4 regions of the Ornithinibacillus xuwenensis genome follow, and region 1 is predicted to be linked to each of the others. Evidence: riboswitches for the same ligand, from Rfam matches in the RefSeq annotation. Region 1 holds a riboswitch; each other region holds the start of a gene.
What was found. Region 1 has a riboswitch for S-adenosylmethionine ahead of ABC228_RS13790 (methionine ABC transporter ATP-binding protein). Riboswitches for the same ligand answer to the same signal wherever they lie in the genome.

Region 1 (5,531 bases):
TGCGGGAGATCTTGCGCTCGTTCCAGATCCTGGTTATCCCGACTATATGTCTGGCATTGCAATGGCAAATGCTGAGACAGCTTATATGCCGTTGAAGAGGGAAAATGATTTCCTACCAGATTACCATGCGATAAGTGAGCATGATTTAGACCGAGCAAAATTAATGTTCTTAAATTACCCGAATAATCCAACCTCGGCAATAGCGACAAAATCATTTTTTGATGAAACAATTGAAATAGCTAAAAAACATCAGATTTGTGTCGTTCATGATTTTGCTTACGGTGCAATTGGATTTGATGGGGAAAAACCGCAAAGCTTTCTACAATCTGAAGGTGCAAAGGAAATTGGAGTTGAAATGTACACACTTTCCAAAACCTATAATATGGCTGGCTGGCGTGTTGGATTTGCAGTTGGTAATCAATCGGTAATTGAGAGCATTAATCTTATCCAAGACCATGTATATGTTAGTTTATTTAGTGGTATTCAGCAGGCTGCTGCAAAGGCATTATTAGCTGAACAGCAGAATGTGGTAGAACTCGTCCAGACCTATCAAGCAAGAAGAGATAAATTCGTTCGAAAATTACATGAGATTGGCTGGAGGGTAGAAGCACCAAAGGGTACTTTCTTTGCTTGGCTCCCGGTTCCAGAGGGATTTACATCTGAGCAATTTGCAGACCTATTACTAGAAAAAGCGCATGTAGTCGTTGCTCCAGGAAATGGATTTGGAGAAAGTGGAGAAGGCTATGTACGATTAGGACTGTTGGACGATGAGGATCGCCTGGTAGAAGCGGCAGAGCGAATCGGTCGGTTAGGTATTTTCTAACGAAGTGTTTCAAGAAGGCTGAAATATTCGATTGTAAAAGTTTATAAAATTCATTGACAAAATCAAATTGCGAGATTAATATAATATCTATCTTAAAATTTAATAATGATAAATCTTATCAAGAGTGACTGAGGGATCAGGCCCGATGACGTCACAGCAACCTTCCTCGTGAGTGGTGCTAATTCCTGCAGAATGTCTTGCATTCTGGAAGATAAAGATTGAATAAATATATTCATGACTCTCTTTCAGGTGGAAGAGAGTCTTTTTTATGGTTAAAAAATGTAGGTGTATACAGAATGCCTACCCTTGGAGTGTGGTGAGAGTACATGATTTCAGTTGAAAAAGTCAGTAAAGAATTTACGTCAAAATCGGGTAAGGTTATTGGGGTTGATAATGTTTCGCTACGAATACATAAAGGGGAAATATACGGCATCGTTGGCTATAGTGGTGCTGGGAAAAGTACCTTGATTCGTTGCATGAATGTATTAGAAAGACCAACCTCAGGAAGAGTCATCGTGGATGGGGTTGATTTACTTGGTCTTTCAAGTAAGGCATTACGAAAGGCGAGGCTTTCCATCGGTATGATTTTCCAAGGCTTTTACCTAGTATCCTCTAAAACGGTGTTTGAGAATATTGCATTTGCTCTAAAAGCTGCAGGCGTCGATAAGACCAAACGGAAAGAGCGGGTAATGGAATTACTAGAATTGGTTGGATTGTCCGATAAGATAGACCATTATCCAGCGCAATTAAGTGGTGGACAGAAGCAAAGGGTTAGTATTGCCCGTGCATTGGCAAATAACCCCAAGGTACTACTTTGTGATGAAGCTACCTCTGCACTAGATCCGAGTACTACCAAATCAATTCTGAAATTATTAAAAAAGATAAATCAAGAGCTCGGAATCACAATTGTGTTGATAACACATGAGATGGAAGTCGTAAAGGAAATCTGTAATCGATGTGCGGTTATGCAGGATGGAAGAATTATAGAAGAGGGACCAACCTATGAGTTGTTTGCAGAGCCTAAGAGAACATTAACAAAGCAATTTATTCATAGTGTCTTAGATTTCGAATTGCCTTCAAAACTAGTTGAAGCATGTACGGGTAGATTAGTGCAATTGCAATTTCGTGGAAAGCTTGCTAGTGAAGCAATTGTATCGGATATGCTCCAGCAATTTAAGGTTAGTGGTAATATCCTTCACGGTAAAGTGGAGTATATTCAAGAAAAACCACTCGGAATATTTATTATGGAATTAACAGGTGAAGAATTAGAGGTTACTAGTGCAATAAGATACCTAGAGGAACGTTTAGAACAGGTGGAGGTGATTCAGTAAAATGGCTGATGCTATCGCGAGAATTATAGAGTTGTTACCAGAGTTAAATAAAGCCTTTTTCGAGACATTATTAATGGTGGGTATTTCGCTATTAGTAGCCATTATCCTTGGCTTACCATTAGGTATTCTGTTGTATGTAACAGATCGAGGATTATTTTTAGAAAATCGATTTATTAAGCTATTGGTTGGAATTATTGTAAACCTTATCCGTTCTGTCCCATTTATTATCTTGCTCGTCTTCTTACTACCATTTACTGATTTCCTTGTCCACACGACGATGGGACCACTCGCAGCATCTGTTTCGTTATCTGTTGCGGCGATTCCTTTTTATGCAAGGATAGTAGAGTCATCAGCTCGTGATATTGATAAAGGTGTGATTGAAGCGGCAATTGCTGCAGGTGCATCACCTTGGATGATTATAAAGGACATTATATTGCCAGAAACAAAGCCTGGACTAATAAGTGGGTTAACGATTACTTGTATTAGTTTAATCGGATACTCGGCCATGGCAGGAACCGTTGGTGGTGGCGGAATTGGAGATTTAGCAATTCGTTACGGCTACTATCGATATGACGATACAGTTATGATTGCAACCGTTATTGTGTTAATCGTATTAGTACAATTCATTCAATATCTTGGCGATTTCCTAGCGAAAGCTGTTAACAAGCGCTAAGTAATGAAAAATTTCACATAAAATTGTAGGGGGAAAAATAATGAAAAAATATTTAGTAGGACTTATCGCATTACTAGTAATTTCAGTGCTTGCTGCATGTGGTTCTGAGGAAGAGGTAAATGGTGAGAAAAAGGTGATAGAATTCGGGGCGACTACAGGTCCATATAGTGATATGGTAACAAAAGCAATTGCGCCATTATTAGAAGAAAAAGGCTATGAGGTAAACAATACAGAGTTTAGTGACTATGTTCAACCGAATAATGCTTTAGCAAATGGTGATTTAGATGCAAACCTATTCCAGCATAAAATCTATTTAGAAGCATTTGCGGAGGAAAATGACCTTGATTTAACAGAGGTTATAAGTGTACCAACTGCTCCAATGGGGCTTTATTCCAATACATTCGATAGTATTGATGAAATTGAAGATGGGAGTACAGTTGTCATTGCAAATGACCCAACAAACCTAGCTAGAACCCTGATTATGCTACAAGACGAAGGGTTAATCACGATAAGTGAGGACGTTGATCCATTACGTGCATCTGTTAAGGATATCGCAAGTAATCCAAAGAATCTTGATTTTGTAGAAATAGAAGCGGGACAATTACCTCGCGCTGTGGAGAGTGAGGATTTAGCGGCTGTACCAGGTAACTTTGCTTTGGCAGCAGGAATGGACTTATTAGATGCACTTGCTCTAGAAAATATGCCAGATGATTATCGTAACCGCGTTGTAGTGAATACCGAAGACTTAGATTCTCAATTCGTAAAAGACATTAAAGAAGTAATTGAATCCGAAGAATTTGAAGCCATTATTGATGAACAGTTCCAAGGCTTTGGGAAGCCAGAATGGATGCTAAACAAATAATGTGAGAATGAGTACCTTGTAACGGAACGCAAAACATTAGATATACATGCTAATGTTTTGCGTTCATGCCTTTTTGGTAATCGTTTTATTTTTATACTTTACGAATATGTTGCATACTACTAGTAAGTAGAGACACTGAGGTGAGAATATGGTACAGGGTACAGTAAATTGGAATACACAGCTAGATAAAGAATGGCTCCAGGAGTATGTTGATGATTGGGTTTCCTTTTATCGCAAGCATACAAAGGAAGGAAAGCTCGCATCATATATTCCGATATTAGGAAAAGCAAATCCGCACCATCTCGGAATGGCAATTCACGGAAAGAATGGGATGATTATTCGTTCAGGGGATGTTGATACACCCTTTACCATTCAAAGCATTTCGAAAGTAATTAGCTTTATCGTAGCATGCATGGAAAGAGGAGTTGGTTACGTGCTTGACCGAGTCGACGTCGAACCAACTGGTGAGGCCTTTAATTCGATTATGCATTTGGAAATGAAAAGCTTAAATAAGCCATTTAATCCATTTGTTAATGCTGGAGCATTAACAATTACTTCGATGCTAGAGGGTGATACCGCTACACAAAAGCTCGAGCCCATTTACATGCTTTTTGAAAAAATGCTTGGTTACCGTCCAAGTCTGAATCAGGAGGTATATCAATCTGAATACGAATCCTCTGCTAGAAACCGTGCAATCGGTTATTATTTGATTGAAACAGGATTTTTGGAGGAAGACCTCGAAATAACATTAGAGACCTATTTCAAGCAATGCTCGATTGAAGTAACGGTGGATGATTTAGCGAAAATCGGATTGCTGTTAGCCTGTGATGGAGAGGATCCGAATACCGGAGAGGAGATTATTCCACGACAAATAGCTCGTATCACAAAAGCGTTAATGCTAACATGTGGGATGTATGATGCATCCGGGAAATTCGCTACCTATGTCGGGATTCCAGCGAAAAGTGGTGTTTCAGGTGGTATTGTTGCCGTGGCTCCACCTAGAGTACGGAATCAGCAATTTCCATTTATAGAGGGATGTGGAATCGGGGTATTTGGCCCTGCACTGGAAGACCGTGGAAATAGCATAGCCGGAATTCGGCTATTAAAGCATATTGCGTCACAATGGGATCTAAGTATTTTTTAATGGGAGGATATTATGTGTGGAAGATATACCTTATTAGCAGATGAGTTAGATATACTTGAGGAATTTGATGTGGAGCGTCAGATTACTGATTATCATCCAAGCTATAATATTGCACCAGGACAAAATGTACTTGCGATTATCCATGATGGAAAAGAAAAGCGAGCGGGATATCTTCGTTGGGGATTAGTTCCTTCATGGGCAAATGATGAAAAAATAGGCTATAAAATGATAAATGCTCGAAGTGAATCGGCACATGAAAAGCCTAGCTTCAAAGGATTAATGTCAAGAAAGCGATGCCTTATCGTAGCAGATAGCTTCTATGAATGGCAGCGAATCAATGACCAAAAAATACCGAAACGAATCCATTTAAAGGATCGCAAGCTATTCGCTTTTGCGGGGCTATGGGATAAATGGCAGCATACCTATAAAGCGTTATTTACCTGCACCATTCTTACAAAAGAAGCAAATCCTTTTATGCAAGAAATCCATCATCGTATGCCGATTATCCTTCCAAAGGATAAAGAGGATGACTGGATTGCTCCTTCTCGAATGGAGCCGCAGGAAGCACAAGCGTTCTTAGAACAGATAGACCCAGATGATCTAACTGCCTATTCTGTATCAAGCTATGTGAATGCAGCAAAAAATAATGATGAAGCGTGTATTGCACCATTCGCAGATTAATAGACGTAAAAAATCCT
Region 2 (5,531 bases), on a different contig from region 1:
CACAATTTACAAGCAAAATAAAATCAATAACATTAATGTCAATGCCTTGTCACCCTCCTCATATGATTCAAAGTATACGAACCCATCGAAAGGAATTATCTGGAGGTAAACAGGAAATCCCCTTTGATTATTTAGAAGCAATGGCATCAACTTTGCCTAAGGGACATCCGGAGCTTGAAAAACTAAAGATGTATGCAAAAGGGATTGAGTTTAATTTATACGCTAAAGTGATGGATCTTACTGTTAGCGCTGATCCGATTACGCAAATTAAACATGTGTCCTGCCCTATCCTTATACTATCTGGTGCAAAGGAGGTTTTATTTCCTTTTCACTATCTGAAACTACATACTGTTCATTTGAGAAAATGTCAGCATTTAGTAATTCCAAATGCCTCTAGTCTTATCGTGCTGGATCAACCAAAACTGATAGCCCAAATTGTCAATGACTTTGTCACAGAGCAACATGATTCACCTGCTGTAACGGATACCTTCATCCGTGAAGTAGATGAATCAATGCTAGCATATGTAAGCCAAATTCAAAACGAATGGCTGCATCAGCTGCAAGCTCACAAGCAGTTACAAGTAAAAATGCTAGAACATTTTCATGTAAGCATTCAAGGTAAACCAAGTGGAAATGGTTGGAACAAAAGATTTGCAAAACAATTATTGTTTTTCCTTTTAATAAATCGATCTACAACGAGGGAGCATATTTGTGAGGCACTATGGCCAGAACTACCAATACAACAAGCCAAGGGAAATTTACGTGTATATCTATCCCATCTACGGAAACTATTAACCATTCCTGAAAGTAACTACTCATTTTTAGTGGTAAACGGCTCACATGTCTATCTTCAAGGAGAAATTAAATGTGATGCGACTACCTTGATCGAACAAATTCAAGAAGCACAGCATGAATTTACCCCTCAAAAACGGCAGAATCTTATTGATCAAATCATTCTTTCGCTTCCAAAGCGGCTTTTTGAAGAATCCCATGCCACCGACTGGTTCTTAGAATTATGTACTCAAATAGAAGAAGATTTAATTGATCTTATACTGTGGAATGTTCTTCATTATAAAAGACTAAATCAAGATATGGTTGCTATTCATCAATTAAAAAAAGCTATTCAAGTAATACCAGACATTGAACTTTATGAATGTTTAATCGAGATTTACGAAAAAGTAGGGAAAGAAGAACAGGCCTTGAAGTGGCAGAAGAGAATGCTGGAATTCGATCGTACTTGAAAAATGTTTGAATTGCTAAGCGTACAAATATGTAAATAATTTCTTTCATGTTCTCTAATCTAAAAAAACCAGTAAACGTGGATACATTTACTGGTTTTTCTACTTGCTTTAGTTATTACCACCTACAGGCACAACTGCTCCATCATAATTCTCCTTGATAAAGTTTTGAATTTCCTCTGATTGAAGTACTTCTACAATTTTCTTTAATTCCTCATTATCTTTATCCTCTGAACGTGCAGCAATAATGTTTACATAATTAGACTCTGCACCTTCGATAAATAAAGCATCCTCAAGAGGGGATAAGCCACCCTCAATTGCGTAATTGGTATTGATTGCAACAAGTGTATTTTCTTCAGAATTATAAGCTTCAATTAAAAATTCTGGGCTAACTTCACCAAATAGAAATTTAAGGTTTAATGGATTATCAACAATAACATCTTCTGTGATATTGGTTTCATCAATATCATCAGCTAAGGTAATTAATCCTTCTGCTTCAAACAATGATAAGATACGAAGATGATCTGGAACATTTCGGCTAATAATTACTTCAGTACCCTCTGGAATTTCATCAACACTAGTAATACCTTTTGAATAAATCCCCATTGGTTCTACATGAATACCACCTAAGTTAACTAAATCATATGCTTTGTCAGGATCAGTTGTTTCATCTTCAAAAAATGGAATATGTTGGAAATAATTTGCGTCGATAGTACCTTCATTTAAGTCAAGATTTGGTAAGCTATAATCGGAATACTCTTCAATTTCAATTTTTATACCTTCTTCTTCAAGAATTGGCTTAGCTTCTTCTAAAATTTCTGCATGGGGCGTACTTGTTGCACCAATTTTTATTACTTCCTCTTCATCACCACAAGCGGCCAATAAACCTACAAACAATATAGATAATACAAATAATAATTTCTTCATGAATAATATCTCCCTTTTTTTAGTTTTTGTGTCTAGCTATAAAGCGTTCAATCATTTGGAATTGCAAATGGACACTTACCTCTTTCTTTATTATCTTTTATCCATCTTATTCGTTATGAAATCACCAATAAATTGGAATATAAAAACAATAATCACAATTAGTACGGTACAAACAAATACGACATCAAAATCACGACGCATAAAACCATGGAAATAAGCAAAATCCCCTAGTCCACCTGCCCCGATAACTCCTGCAACAGCTGTATATCCTATTAAAGCAATGGCTGTGACGGTTATTCCGGAGACAAGGGCCGGCATCGATTCCGGCAACAAAACTTTAAAAATAATTGTTTTTGTTTTTGCCCCCATGGATTGCGCTGCTTCAATTACACCTTTATTTACTTCACGTAAACCTATCTCTACTAACCTCGCATAAAAAGGTGCTGAACCTATAATCAATGCTGGTAAGGCAGCATTCGGACCTCTAATTGTACCAATTAGCATCTTGGTGAATGGAATTAATAACAGAATTAATACGATAAACGGTATTGCTCTAAAAATATTTACTACGGAAGCAACAATAAGATTTACTCCTTTGTTTTGCCAAAGACCACCATTTGAAGTTAGGTATAGTAATAGTCCTAGTAATACACCAAAAATCACAGTTCCTACCAGAGCCAATAACGTCATATAGAACGTTTCTCCAGTTGCTACGATTAAATCCTCCAAAACGACATTTGGAAATAATTCCTTAAGCATGTGTCAAAACCTCCACTTCAACTGAGGTTTCTTCTTTAATAAAGCCAATGGTATTGTTTATTTCATTAGGCTCACCGTTGATTTGAACAATCAACGTACCATAAGCTCCAAGCTTGGTTTGTGTAATCTTTCCTTGTAAGATATTGACTTCTATTTGAAACTCCCTAGAAATCTTACTGATTAGTGCTTGGTTTGCAGACTCACCAACAAAATGTAATCGAACTACCAGACCACTTGAATAAACCTCTAATAACTGATTATGATCACCATCAGGATCTCCCATTACTTGCTCAACGAATTTTCTCGTAACAGGCTTATTCGGTTTTAAGAAAACATCTAATACTTCACCTTGCTCGACAACTTTTCCGTTCTCCATAACCGCAACACGATTACAAATTTTTCGAATTACATGCATTTCATGTGTAATGAGAATAATAGTCAAGCCTAATCGTTCGTTGATATCGACGAGTAAATCTAATATGGAATCCGTGGTTTCTGGGTCTAGAGCAGAGGTTGCTTCGTCACACAATAGTACCTTCGGATTATTCGCCAAAGCCCTCGCAATACCAACTCGTTGCTTCTGACCTCCGCTAAGCTGGGCAGGATAAGCATTCTCTCTTCCTTTTAACCCAACTAAATCAACTAATTCACTAACCCGTTTCTTTCTTTCTTCCATCGGTACGCCTGCGATTTCAAGTGGAAAAGCAATATTTTCACTTACCGTCCTAGACCAAAGTAAATTAAAATGCTGGAAAATCATTCCTATATCTTGCCTAGCAATTCGAAGTTTTTTTTTACTCATGGCTGTTATCTCTTCGCCATGGATCGTTATTTTACCATTCGTCGGTTCTTCTAACCGATTCAATAGCCTAATAAATGTACTCTTTCCAGCTCCACTATAACCAATTACCCCAAATATATCGCCATCATGTATGGTTAAGCTCATGTCATCTACAGCAGTAATATTTTTTTGCTTAAGCCGAAATACTTTCGAAAGTCCTTCTATCGATATCACAAACATCCCTCCTCTACCTATAATGTGTACAAAAACCAATAAAAAAACGCCTTTCTGTAAGAGAACAGAAAGACGTAATAAATTATATCTTCACGTTCTCTCATCTTTCAAAGCAAAATGCTTTGTAGGACTTGGCACCTTTTTCAAACTAAAAGTTTGAAGGTTGCCGCGGTATCATAGGGCCTTTCCCTCCACCGCTCTGGATAAGAGTTAATCATTATTCGATTTTTGATAAAACTAACTATAGCATCGTGCACTTTTTGTGTCAATACCATTCTATAAATTATTTATTATTTTTCGTTAAACAATTCAGGTTGATAGTTAAATAGATAACGATAAATATTTGGTATCGAGTGAAATGCATATACCTTCTCCTGAACTTTATTCTCCTTTTTGATGAGGAGACACGGGACACTTTCAATCTTATTATCTCGCATAAAATCAGGATACAGGGATGCATTCATCCTATAAAAAATATCCTGTTTATGTACCGATTCTATCTTATCAAGCATTGTCTTAGCCACCTGACAAGTGCCACAAAATGGTGTGTATATATAGATTAAATATTCTCGCTCTTGTAATGTATCCGTTGTAACTTCTTGCAAAAAATCACCTACTTGTAAGCTAAACTAAATAGAGAGGGTTAACAGCAATTTGCTTCCCAAGTAGCAGCATTGCTAAAATACGTTCCGGAGTTGCTGCTACCTCACGATATTCACTACTCACATAAATGTGTTCAGCATGAGGAAGCTCTAATGCAAGCTGTTTACGGAGCTTCATTCCAGAATGATCCTCGTCCACTAAAATATAAACGTCTTTTTCATCCAATTGATAGGACTCTAGCAATTCATCAAAACGCTCCACATCGAACGTTCCATTAGTACAAATAATGGTAACTTGATCGTCAATAACCTTCTCTAGTTGTTTTTTATCTGTTAATCCTTCAACTATTATCACTCGATCATTAAGATGTTTCATGATAGATCCCCCTCAGTGGTTAGAAAATAGGCGGCCGAAGGAAGAGATTGCCCGTTTTTAGCATAGCTATACATTCTCATCTGCAAATAAAGCTGACTTTAATCCTGAAAAGGTTAAAGCCAGCTTTCATGATATTTGTTAGTCTTGCTCAATAAGATTTTTATATGCTTCTGGTGAAAGTAATTTTTCAAGCTCAGATTCATCCGAAAGTTCTAATACAATCATCCAGGCATTTTCGTATGGAGATTCATTTACTGATTCAGGACTATCTTCAAGCTCGCTATTTACTTCAACAATTTTACCACTAACAGGAGCATATAACTCAGAAACTGTTTTTACAGATTCAACACTACCAAATGGTTCATCAGCTTTTATCTCTTCTCCTACTTCTGGTAGTTCGACAAACACGATATCTCCTAGCTCATCCTGTGCAAAATCTGTAATTCCAATACGCACAGTATTACCTTCTTTTTTTACCCATTCATGTTCTTGTGAATATAATAGATCGTTTGGTAAGCTCATTAATATCCCTCCGTATTTGATTGTAAATTAACTATACAAGCTAAGCTTGTATTATGCTAGTATTTTAGCTTTATTTAGTTGACCAATACTTC
Region 3 (5,531 bases), on a different contig from region 1:
ACTTCATAGTTTATATCCAAAAAGTTTTCTTTAGCGACCTGCATAATATCATTGGCACCTATCGTTATTAAAACAATGTCAGCATTTTCAATTGATTGCTCTATTTCAGGCTCTTGCAATCGGCTAATTAGTTGATCCGTTCGATTTCCGCGTTTTCCATAATTTTCAAAAACAGCTACCTGTTTTTCACGATTTAAATACGCATCGAGTATTCCAACATAACCACCTTGTTCAGATTGATCACCAACTCCTTGCGTTAGTGAATCACCAATTGCGACAACTTTCGTTTCCTTATCCGAAAAAAATTCGATGGTGCTTTGAATTACCTCTTCAATTTCCTTTGATATTTCATCTGCAGGTGTTTTTATTTCAGAATTAGTCGATTCTTCTACTGGAGCATCACTACTTGTATCTTCTTCATTTTCATCTGCTATTCTATTTTCTGTTTGTTTAGGTGATAAGGGTGCTGTTTGTTGTGGGTTGGACATCGTGATGCCTATCCCTAAAAGTACAAATGAAAGTATGATAATAATCATCGTTGTCGTTTTTTTCATAAGATCACACCTAAATAATTTCTGTTTATGTCGAAAAAGAATGCAATTTAAGCGAATATAACGGTTACTTTAGTGTATGAATATCGAATGCATATATCTACTCATTTTATTATATATACCCAACTTTAAAGAATTTTAAAAGTAAGTGAGCAGAATTCTGTTAATCTTTTATAAGGAGCGAATAGGAGGGAAACTAAAAACGCCTAAGAAGGCGTTTTTAATTGGAAGCTGATTCAATTAACCTAGAGGCTTCATTCGAGCCCTTCAAGGAGCGGATGATAATGGCTAAGTCTTCTATCATGGCACTAGCGGTAGGAAATGACCCTGCACCTGGTCCGGATAGGGTAACTTTTCCAACGATATCTCCTTCCAATACAATCGCATTATCGACTCCCTCGATAGCAAATAGTGGGTGATTGCTTGCAAGTGCGACAGGCTCAACGCTGGCTTCAATTTGATTATCAATAATCTCTACGGATGCCAGATGTTTAATCCGTTTTCCTTGCGAGTACTGTGCTAGAATATCTTCTAATGTAATTGCAGATATGCCTCTTCGCTTCACAGAAGTCCATTCTGGTTGTCTATCGTAAAGTAATTGGCATAAAATCATGAGCTTATAAAATGCATCATACCCTTCTATATCATTTGTAGGGTCTTCTTCTGCGTAGCCTAGGTATTGCGCTTGCTGTAAGGCCTCGTCAAGGGAAAGACGATTCTCACGCATTTCCGTTAAAATATAATTAGATGTTCCATTGAGTATGCCCGTTATTTTCCTAATCTGATTAACCTGAAAGAGCTGTTTTAAGGTTTGGATAATCGGAATGCCACCAGCAGTTGTTGCTTCATATCCAACGCGAACATGGTTAGCATTTGCTAATTTGACTAACTCATTTCCATGATAGGCAAACATCTCTTTATTGGCAGTAATCACATGTTTACCAGCTTGAATACTTTTGGTTAAGTAGGTGAATGCTGGTTCCTTGCCAATGATTGCTTCAAAGACAATAGCAATCTTTGGATTATCAAGCACGACTTGAAAATTCGATGTAAGGATTGCCTCACCAGCAAAATCATGATGTTTTTCAGGATGCTTTACAACAATAACGGCAATTTCTATGGATACACCTAACTCCCTTTCAATAATACGCTGATGTGTGTGGAGATGATGATACACTCCTTTTCCCACAGTCCCTAGTCCAAGTAAGGCAACTTGGATTTTATTCACTTCATCACCCCTGTACAGTTTTAGTTCTCTCACTAATTAGAAAGTCTTCTATGATGGAGCCCCATTTGTGATATTCGGTCAAAAAACCATCATGCCCAAACAGGGTCTTCATATGCTGGTATGAGCAGTTGGATAGATGACTGGAAAAGTCCTTGATGATTTTTGGCTCATAAATTAAATCATGCTCAAAGCTTAGTGTCAAAATGCTGCACGTATATTGCTTACAAGCCTCCTCCCATCCTCCACGCTCCCTACCTATATCATGGGTGTTCATCGCTTCTAATAAGCAAAGATAGCTATTCGCATCAAAACGATTGGATAGTTTTTCACCTTGATAGTCAAGGTATGATGTAACGGAATAGCCACTCTCTGTTTCCTTGCGATTAAATCGCTCTGAAAATAAATCCGAGCTTCGATAGGTTACCATTCCAATCATTCTAGCAATCTCTAGTCCACGAATTTCACTAGAAGATTGATAATAGCCATCCAGCCATAAGGGATCGTTTGTAATTGCTTGTTTCGCTATATGGTTATACGCAATTCCATAGTCGGATAGGGTTGGAGTAGCGGCAAGTATAATTAGCTTGTTTAAAAGATCTGGATAGAGCAGGCCCCATTCTAATGCCTGCATGCCACCTAATGATCCACCAACAACAGCATAGATTTCTTTTATATCTAATTGCTGCAATGCTGCAAATTGTGCATGAACCATATCCCGAATTGTAATGGTAGGGAAGGAAGCGCAATAAGGCTCCTCTGTAATTGGATTAATTGATAGAGGTCCTGTAGATCCATTGCATCCACCAAGAACATTAAAGGTAATAACCTGATATTTTGCAGTATCAATGTATTGATTAGGTCCAATAAGTCCATTCCACCAGCCTGGTTTTTTCGGGTAACCGACCGTTAAATGGTTCCCAGTTAGTGCGTGGCAAACTAGGATAATTGGTGCGTCCTGTGGCCCTACTCGTTCATATGTTAAGGATACCTCAGGCAAAAAATGACCAGATTCTAATTGGAGTGGACCAATACTTACTTCACCGATTTTTGTTAGGATGTTCGAGGTGTTGACCAATCGTACCACTCCTTCATTCATTTACGAAATATGGACAGGCTGCTCATTAATTCCACGAAGTTTCAAAAGTTCCTGGATAATAGATTTATTTGAGATTGCAGTGATACCAGCAGCTTCGGCATTTTGTAATACAGAATCAGATGGACTGGGATTTTCGACCCACAGAATTTTAACTTGTTTATTAATAAAATCCTCAATTGCAGAAGGCGGTAATGCTTGCTCATGAACAAGAACGACATCAACTTCATCCTGAATAGCGATAAGGTTTGATTTACTAGCTTCGATAACGTGGTAGCCTACTAGTCTTAAATGACTGATTGTTTCTTTGAACGCTTGCTTGTTAGTGTCATCCAGAACGGCGATTACTTTCTGACGGATAGATCCATTACTTCTGTCAAAAGGAGAATGTAAAACCCATTTGATGATGGAATTATTGGATTCGTTTGTAAGACTGGCTATATTCGTAGCACTAACAATCGCTTGTTCTAAATCTTGGATGATATCCGCTGCAGCTTCAATTCCAACAGAAAGCCGTATCAGTTCTTCTGTCACACCGCTTTTTTTCAGGTCCTCTGAACCTAGTTGTTGATGTGTGGTAGATGCAGGATGTATAATCAGAGATTTCGCATCGCCAACATTTGCTACATGTGACCACAGCTTAATTGAGTCAATAACTTTTCTACCAGCTTCCCTTCCACCAGTAATCCCAAACGTTATCATGGAGCCAAAACCACCATTTAAGTATTTTTTTGCAAGCTCATGAGAAGGGTGACTCTCAAGACCCGGGTAATTAACCCATTCTACGGCAGGGTGGTCCTGTAGATAATCTGCAACAAGCTTCGCATTTTCAGTATGGCGTTCGATTCGTAAATGTAATGTTTCTAAGCCTTGTAGTAATAAGAAAGCATTTTGTGGACTTAAGCAAGCACCGATATCACGTAAAAGCTGAACGCGGAGCTTGGTAGCGTATGCTGCAGGACCGACATCAGCATAGCGTAACCCATGATAGCTTTCATCCGGTTCTGTAAATTCTGGGAAGCGTTCATGATTCCAATCAAATCGTCCACCATCTACGACAATCCCACCAATAGATGTACCATGGCCGCCAATCCATTTCGTTGCAGAATGTACAACAACATCTGCTCCCCATGTTAGCGGCTTCGACAGTAATGGTGTACCAAAGGTATTATCAATAATAAGCGGAACATGTGCCTCATGACAGATGGAAGCGACTTGCTCGACATCAAATACATTTAAGCTGGGATTTGTAATAATTTCCCCAAATACTGCTTTTGTTTTATCGGAAATGGCATCTTTAATCTCCTCTGGCTTGGTACCATCTACGAATAGGACATTAATACCGTATTTTGGTAAGGTTTTGGCAAAAAGATTATACGTGCCACCATACAGATTACTATCAGCAATAATTTCGTCGCCAACACCAGCAATATTTAAAATCGCTAGCGTAATTGCGGCCATACCAGATGAAGTTGCAACTGCTGCTACACCATCCTCAAGAAGTGTAACCCGCTGCTCAAAGGCATCAACAGTTGGATTCATAATCCGCGAATAAATATTACCGGGTTCTTTTAGTCCAAATAAATTCTGTGCATGCTCGGTGTCTCGGAAAACATAGGACGTGGTTTGGTAGATAGGTACAGCTCTTGAACCAGTAGTTGGATCAGGCACCTGTCCGCCGTGAAGTAAAATTGTTTCGGGTTGATCAACATAAAAATTGGTCATCAAAAATTCCTCCTTAACTAGTTTTAGACTGGAGGGAGAGGGGGAAATAAAAAACCCTCTTCCTAAGAAGAGGGTGCGTATATGTAACCGTTCCTCCTCTTATCTTCCAGATCTTGTGACCTGTAGGATTTAGCACCTTTTAAGGAAAGTAAAACTTTCACCTAAGGTTGCCGGGCTTCATAGGGCCTATTCCCTCCACCGCTCTTGATAAGAGACTAACTATTCATTTATTGAGTATTATATTAGCTATGTTCAAATTACATGTCAATATATTTTTAAAAATTATTTTTCATGTGTTTTCATTTTTCGAACGGGGAACCGATATACAGATCCCAAATAAATAAGAAGTGCTAACCATATCAATCCAAACGATACCATATGTTCAGTCGAGAAGGTCTCGTGATACAGAAATACACCAATAATAAGCATTAATGTTGGCGCAATATATTGTAGGAACCCAACCATCGCCAATGGAATTCTTTTCGCTCCACTGGCAAACATTAATAATGGGACTGCAGTAACAATTCCCGCACCAATTAACATAAGGCTTTCAAAAGAAGTAATCTGTTGGAACGAAAAAGTCCCCTCTGGTAACAGCAATACATAAACTAGTGCTACGGGCGTGATAATCATGGTTTCGATTGTTAAACCGTACATGGCGGGGATATCTACTACTTTTTTAAACAAACCATATAGTGCAAATGAGACTGCTAACAGTAATGATACCCAGGGAAATACGCCATAGCTAATCGTCAGGTAAAAAACTGCAATACCTGCTAAGACGACGGAAATGGTTTGGCTTTTCGTGAGCTTTTCCTTTAATACAATAATCGCTAATAAAATACTGACCAAAGGGTTGATGTAGTAGCCAAGACTTGCTTGAATGACATGGTCACTATTTACTGCCCAAATGTAGGTTAACCAATTTAAGCTT
Region 4 (5,531 bases), on a different contig from region 1:
TGAAAATTATTCCAAGAAATGCATATGCTATTTCCTCAACACCAGCAAGCATGGAATTTTCAATTAGCTGATAGGCACCATACACAAGCATTGCTGTAAATACAAAATGATAGGACTTGTGATTGGTAACGTAAATCATCGAAAAATAAATAATAGCTGTTAATAATAGATTCGCGCTATACATTAGTTCATGATCATAGAAAACTAGCATGAGCAATGTAGAAAGAATTAAGTTTGCTTGAATAAATGGGATAAATTCCTTTGTAAACACCTTCAGATTTGGATTTTCTCTGACACCACGATATCCAAGAATTAATAATCCATTGTAAAGCATAATTCCGAGATAGAACCCGTCAACTGGGAGATATAGTGCTGCTATTAGTAATCCGATAAATACACTAATAAACACATATGAAAACCAAACAAATAGTCGTGATGCTAGTCTAAAAGCAAAGAATATATATATTGGTAACACAACAAGTGTTCCGATTGCACCAAATAAGTATTTCCCTTCGCCAGAGAAGGATAAATATGTACCAAATAATTCAAAATACCCTGCTGATACAATCACGATTGGGAGAAATAAACTTCCTAGGATTAAGAAAGCAAGCGCTGTTTTCTTAATATGTAGTACTCGATTCGTTAACCATGCCAATCCAAAAAACAGCACCGAAACAAGTGAGATTAAGCCTGTCTTAGTCCAATTCCCAAGTGTTTCCCAGGTACTAGTAGCGAGTACGAGACCTCCTAACAAAAGTAGAATAACACCTAAGTTAAGTGCCCACGTAATATTCCGTTCTCGAACCTGTTGAGCTGTCAATGGATCCTTCTGCTTGGGAGCCATAACCGGTCGTGGCGCTAAACCACTCGATGTCTCTTGCTCTTGGCTTACAGGATCCAACTGCTGTCTAACTTGTGACTTGTTCTCCTTTATCGATTGATTCAATTGTGGCTCTTGAGATTTTTGTTGATTAATTGGTTGTTGCTGTTCAATTGGTGTTTTTTGTTGTACTGCTGGTCTTTGTTGTTCCACTTTCGGTATTGTCGTATAATACTTCGCATGCGCATTGATGATTCGTGCTGCCAAATTTAAAGTTACGTAATTTGCCTTCACCAGCTTATGTAGTTCTTCTCTGAATATCTCACGTCTTTCATCCGCGTTTAACGGAGCCATCCTATTCCCACCTTTGTTCATCAATTTTCTGCTAAGATAATCATAACAGTATATTATGTCATATTCATCATAATTTTCATTTTCTTGGAAATTTCTTCTTGACATCGTAATATCACGAGTGTAGATTATATACTAACAATTAAATTACCGATAATTCTTATCCAGAGAGGTGGAGGGACTGGCCCTTTGAAGCCTCGGCAGCGGACTCTTAAGAGTACTGTGCCAATTCCAGAAGCGTAATGCTTGAAGATAAGAAGAGATAGCGAGATTTGTATGTTAACCTCTTCTTATTTTTAAGAAGAGGTTTTTTAGTTGTTCAAAAATAAAATGAGGTGATTGTATGACTAAGAATAACTTGCAAACGGTAAACGAGTTACGAACAGCTATCAACGTTCTAAAAGAAAAGAAGTGGATTGACTTAACCCATACGTTTGGGCCAACTTCTCCACATTTTTCAGCATTTGAATCAGCAGAATTCAAAACTCTATTTACACATGAGGATGGCTTTTTTGCACAAAGTTTTACTATTCCTGGACAATATGGAACCCATTTGGATGCCCCAATTCACTTTGTTCAGAACAAACGTTATTTGGAAGAATTAGAGCTAAAGGAACTTGTATTACCATTAATAGTGATCGATAAGTCCAAAGAAGCTGCTTTAAATAATGACTTTACGTTATCAGTAGATGATATCCTTCAGTTTGAAGCTGAAAATGGAAAAATTGAACCTGATACGTTTGTTGCGCTTCGAACTGACTGGAGCAAACGATGGCCCAATCATGATTTATTCAATAATAAAGATTCTAATGGAAATCCGCATGCACCTGGATGGGGCATAGATGCCTTACAATTTTTATTTGAAGAAAGACAAATTAAAGCTATTGGCCATGAAACGTTTGATACTGACTCAGCTGTTGACTACCGAAAGAATGGTGCACTATTAGGAGAGTATTATGTACTAGAACAAGATACATATCAAGTAGAATTACTAACAAATTTAGATAAATTACCTGCAAATGGTGCAGTCATCTTTAATATCGTACCAAAAGTTGAAAAAGCGTCTGGCTTCCCAGTACGTTCATTTGCATTACTACCATAATATATAGAAAGAAGGAATAATGATGAGCAAAATAAAGAATAAAGTACCCTTTCGAGCAGACCACGTTGGAAGCTTATTAAGACCAAATAATTTACTAAAAGCAAGAAAAAAATTTAACAATGGAACTATTTCTGCAAGTGAACTCCGGGATGTAGAGACTACGGAAATCAAACGCATTGTTGATAAGCAAATTGAAGTTGGGCTAGAGCTTGTAACCGATGGTGAATTCCGACGTTCTTGGTGGCACTTAGACTTTTTGGAGAATCTTAATGGATTTGAGGGTTTTGTACCTGAAAGAGGTATTCTATTTGAAGGGATAGAAACCGAACCATATGATGTACGCAACATTGGAAAAATCTCGTTTAATCCAGATCACCCTTTTATAAGAGATTTTATTGAATTCAATGAAATTGTTGGTGGGAGAGCAGTTGCAAAACAAACCATACCTAGTCCTAATCAGCTTTTTCACCGAGGAATTCGAAATATCGCTGTATACCCTAATATAGATGAATATGCTGATGATATTATTCATGCCTATCGTGATGCTTTACGAGCATTCTATGATGCTGGTGTAAGGTATTTACAATTTGATGATGTGTATATTGCAGGCTTAAACACGGAAAATTTAATAGCATATGAGCAAGAGCTGACAAGAGAAGAATTGATAGACTTAGCTCTGCGGGTGGTAAATGGCGTACTGGAAGATAAACCCGAGGATTTATATGTTACGACACATTTATGCCGCGGAAACTACGAATCTAGATGGGCATTTGAAGGTAGTTATGCATTTATCGCTCCTACGTTATTTGCTAAAGAAAAGGTTAATGGATTTTTCTTAGAATACGATGATGAGCGTTCGGGTACCTTCAAACCGTTAGATTATATTCCTTCAGATGGAGCAAGAGTCGTACTAGGTTTAGTAACTTCCAAATTTGGCGAATTGGAGGAGAAAGCATACATTAAACAACGAATTCATGCAGCTACTGAATTTGTTCCACTCGAACAATTATGCTTAAGTCCTCAATGTGGTTTTTCCTCTACACATCACGGAAATAAATTATCTGAGGAAGAACAGTGGGCAAAATTAAAATTTATAGTTGATATAGCAAAGGAAGTTTGGAATTAAAAATAAAACAACAGGTCAACCACTTCAGGCTGACCTGTTGTTATTATTGTGATACTAATTCTAGTTCAACAGGAATAAATTCTTCTACTGTTTCGCCGCTTACCACTTTACCCGCAGCATCAACAGCATATTCTCCAATTAGAGCGGGTTGCTGTGCAATAGTAGCATCTAATCTACCTTCGTCTACAGCAGCAACTGCATCATCAGTTGCATCAAATCCTACTACAATTACGTCTTCTAATAATCCTTGTGCATCAAGGGCTTCAAGTGCACCTAATGCCATTTCATCGTTATGAGCGAATACTGCATTAATGCCGTCTGTACTTTGGATAATATTTTCCATTACAGTTAGGCCTTCACTTCGGTCAAAATTAGCTGTTTGGTTTGCAACCACTTCAATGCCATCAATCGCATCTACAATATTGTGGAATCCTTCTCCACGTTCACGTGTTGCAGAAGCCCCAGGTATACCTTCTAGTTCTACTATATTTCCTTCATTTCCTAATTTTTCTGCAATGAATTCTCCAGCCATTTCTCCACCTGCAACGTTGTCAGAAGCGATATGCGTTACAATTTCTCCACCAGCAGCACTTCTGTCAACTGTAATTACTGGAACTCCTGCATCATTTGCTAACTCAACAGCACTAACAATTGCATCAGAATCTACTGGATTTACAAGCAATACATCAATATCTTGTTGTAATAAATCTTCAATATCACTTAACTGTGTTGAAGGGTCATCTTGTGCATCGGAAACAACAATTTCATAACCAGCTTCCTTAGCAGCCGCTTCAGCCCCATCACGTAATGTTACAAAAAATGGGTTATTTAGTGTAGAAACCGATAGACCGATTTTCACATCACTATCACCAGAACCTTCACTAGTATCATCTGAATCATCTGATCCAGGTGCTTCCGTTGAACATGCTGCTAAAACTACCAATAAAAGTGTTACAAGACCTAAAGATTTAAGCCATTTCATCATTTTTGTTTCCTCCCTATAAGTAAAAGTGTTTTTTTATTTTAAGATGTTTATTGAAACATCATTAAAACCTATTTGCTTTGGCGACGATCAAGTAAAACTGCTAGTAAAATGATGCCACCTTTGACAATTTGTTGATAGAAAGAAGATACATTTAATAAATTTAATCCATTATCAATAACGCCAATAATTAGAGCACCAATTAACGTTCCGACAATTCTACCTTTACCACCGGCAAGGCTTGTACCACCGATAACAACAGCAGCAATTGCATCTAGTTCAAAGCTAGTACCCGCTGTTGGTTGTGCTGAATTTAATCGGCTAGTCAAAATAATTCCTGCTAGTACAGATAGCATACCTGTTAACGAATATACCCAGATTTTCACACGATCTGCTTTAATTCCCGATAGAATAGCCGCCTCTTCATTACCACCAATGGCATAAACTTGTCTTCCAAAAACAGTTTTTCGCAATACAAAGAATAATATTCCAAAGATCACTAACATGAGGAGTACAGGAAATGGTATTCCAAACACATAACCCTTTCCAATCATTTCAAATGTGAAGCTATCAGATAATCCTGTAATAGGACGACCATCTGTAAAAACTAATGTTGCACCACGATAGATTGTCATCGTTGCTAAGGTTGCGATAAAAGGGGCAACCTTACCTTTCGTAATAACCAGACCATTTACTGCTCCTAATACAAGTCCGATTATTAACCCAATAAACACCGCTAATAATGGGTCCATCCCGCTAGTCAATAATCCGGCTGTTAGCGCACTCCCCAATGCAAGAATGGAACCAACTGACAAATCAATTCCAGCTGTTAAAATAACAAATGTCATCCCAAACGCGATTAGTGCATTAATTGAAATTTGTCTTAACAAATTTAGAATATTATCTACGGTAAAGAAGCTATCGCTTAGAACTCCTAGAATAATAGAAAATAGGATTAATCCAATAAATGGTCCAATAATAGAGATGTTATTCGTTATAAATCGCTTCATGCTTTACTCCCCCCTGTTGCTGCCATCATAATATTTTCTTGATTTGCTTCGTCCCGATCTAAAAATGCTGTGATTTTCCCTTCATGTAATACCATAATTCGATCACTAACACCTAGAACTTCTGGTAATTCAGAGGAAAT

Region 2: another riboswitch for S-adenosylmethionine. It lies ahead of ABC228_RS14470 (methionine ABC transporter ATP-binding protein); the one in region 1 lies ahead of ABC228_RS13790 (methionine ABC transporter ATP-binding protein).
Region 3: another riboswitch for S-adenosylmethionine. It lies ahead of ABC228_RS08395 (PLP-dependent aspartate aminotransferase family protein); the one in region 1 lies ahead of ABC228_RS13790 (methionine ABC transporter ATP-binding protein).
Region 4: another riboswitch for S-adenosylmethionine. It lies ahead of ABC228_RS11525 (cyclase family protein); the one in region 1 lies ahead of ABC228_RS13790 (methionine ABC transporter ATP-binding protein).

What each region holds. Positions count from the first base shown of each region.
Region 1 is NZ_JBDIML010000004.1:215,437-220,967, forward strand. It holds gene ABC228_RS13785 (pyridoxal phosphate-dependent aminotransferase) at 1-823, shown strand, start outside; SAM riboswitch class I at 936-1,041, shown strand; gene ABC228_RS13790 (methionine ABC transporter ATP-binding protein) at 1,150-2,154, shown strand; gene ABC228_RS13795 (methionine ABC transporter permease) at 2,156-2,827, shown strand; gene ABC228_RS13800 (MetQ/NlpA family ABC transporter substrate-binding protein) at 2,868-3,689, shown strand; gene ABC228_RS13805 (glutaminase) at 3,838-4,833, shown strand; gene ABC228_RS13810 (SOS response-associated peptidase) at 4,846-5,514, shown strand.
Region 2 is NZ_JBDIML010000005.1:72,290-77,820, forward strand. It holds gene ABC228_RS14455 (alpha/beta hydrolase) at 1-1,241, shown strand, start outside; gene ABC228_RS14460 (MetQ/NlpA family ABC transporter substrate-binding protein) at 1,350-2,165, opposite strand; gene ABC228_RS14465 (methionine ABC transporter permease) at 2,256-2,924, opposite strand; gene ABC228_RS14470 (methionine ABC transporter ATP-binding protein) at 2,917-3,939, opposite strand; SAM riboswitch class I at 4,037-4,149, opposite strand; gene ABC228_RS14475 (thioredoxin family protein) at 4,230-4,544, opposite strand; gene ABC228_RS14480 (toprim domain-containing protein) at 4,564-4,917, opposite strand; gene gcvH (glycine cleavage system protein GcvH) at 5,056-5,439, opposite strand; gene ABC228_RS14490 (arsenate reductase family protein) at 5,510-5,531, opposite strand, start outside.
Region 3 is NZ_JBDIML010000002.1:511,798-517,328, forward strand. It holds gene ABC228_RS08380 (SGNH/GDSL hydrolase family protein) at 1-554, opposite strand, end outside; gene ABC228_RS08385 (homoserine dehydrogenase) at 772-1,779, opposite strand; gene metX (homoserine O-acetyltransferase MetX) at 1,784-2,854, opposite strand; gene ABC228_RS08395 (PLP-dependent aspartate aminotransferase family protein) at 2,876-4,597, opposite strand; SAM riboswitch class I at 4,694-4,811, opposite strand; gene rarD (EamA family transporter RarD) at 4,880-5,531, opposite strand, start outside.
Region 4 is NZ_JBDIML010000003.1:416,570-422,100, forward strand. It holds gene ABC228_RS11520 (hypothetical protein) at 1-1,174, opposite strand, end outside; SAM riboswitch class I at 1,329-1,430, shown strand; gene ABC228_RS11525 (cyclase family protein) at 1,515-2,273, shown strand; gene ABC228_RS11530 (5-methyltetrahydropteroyltriglutamate--homocysteine S-methyltransferase) at 2,296-3,399, shown strand; gene rbsB (ribose ABC transporter substrate-binding protein RbsB) at 3,443-4,384, opposite strand; gene ABC228_RS11540 (ABC transporter permease subunit) at 4,453-5,391, opposite strand; gene ABC228_RS11545 (sugar ABC transporter ATP-binding protein) at 5,388-5,531, opposite strand, start outside.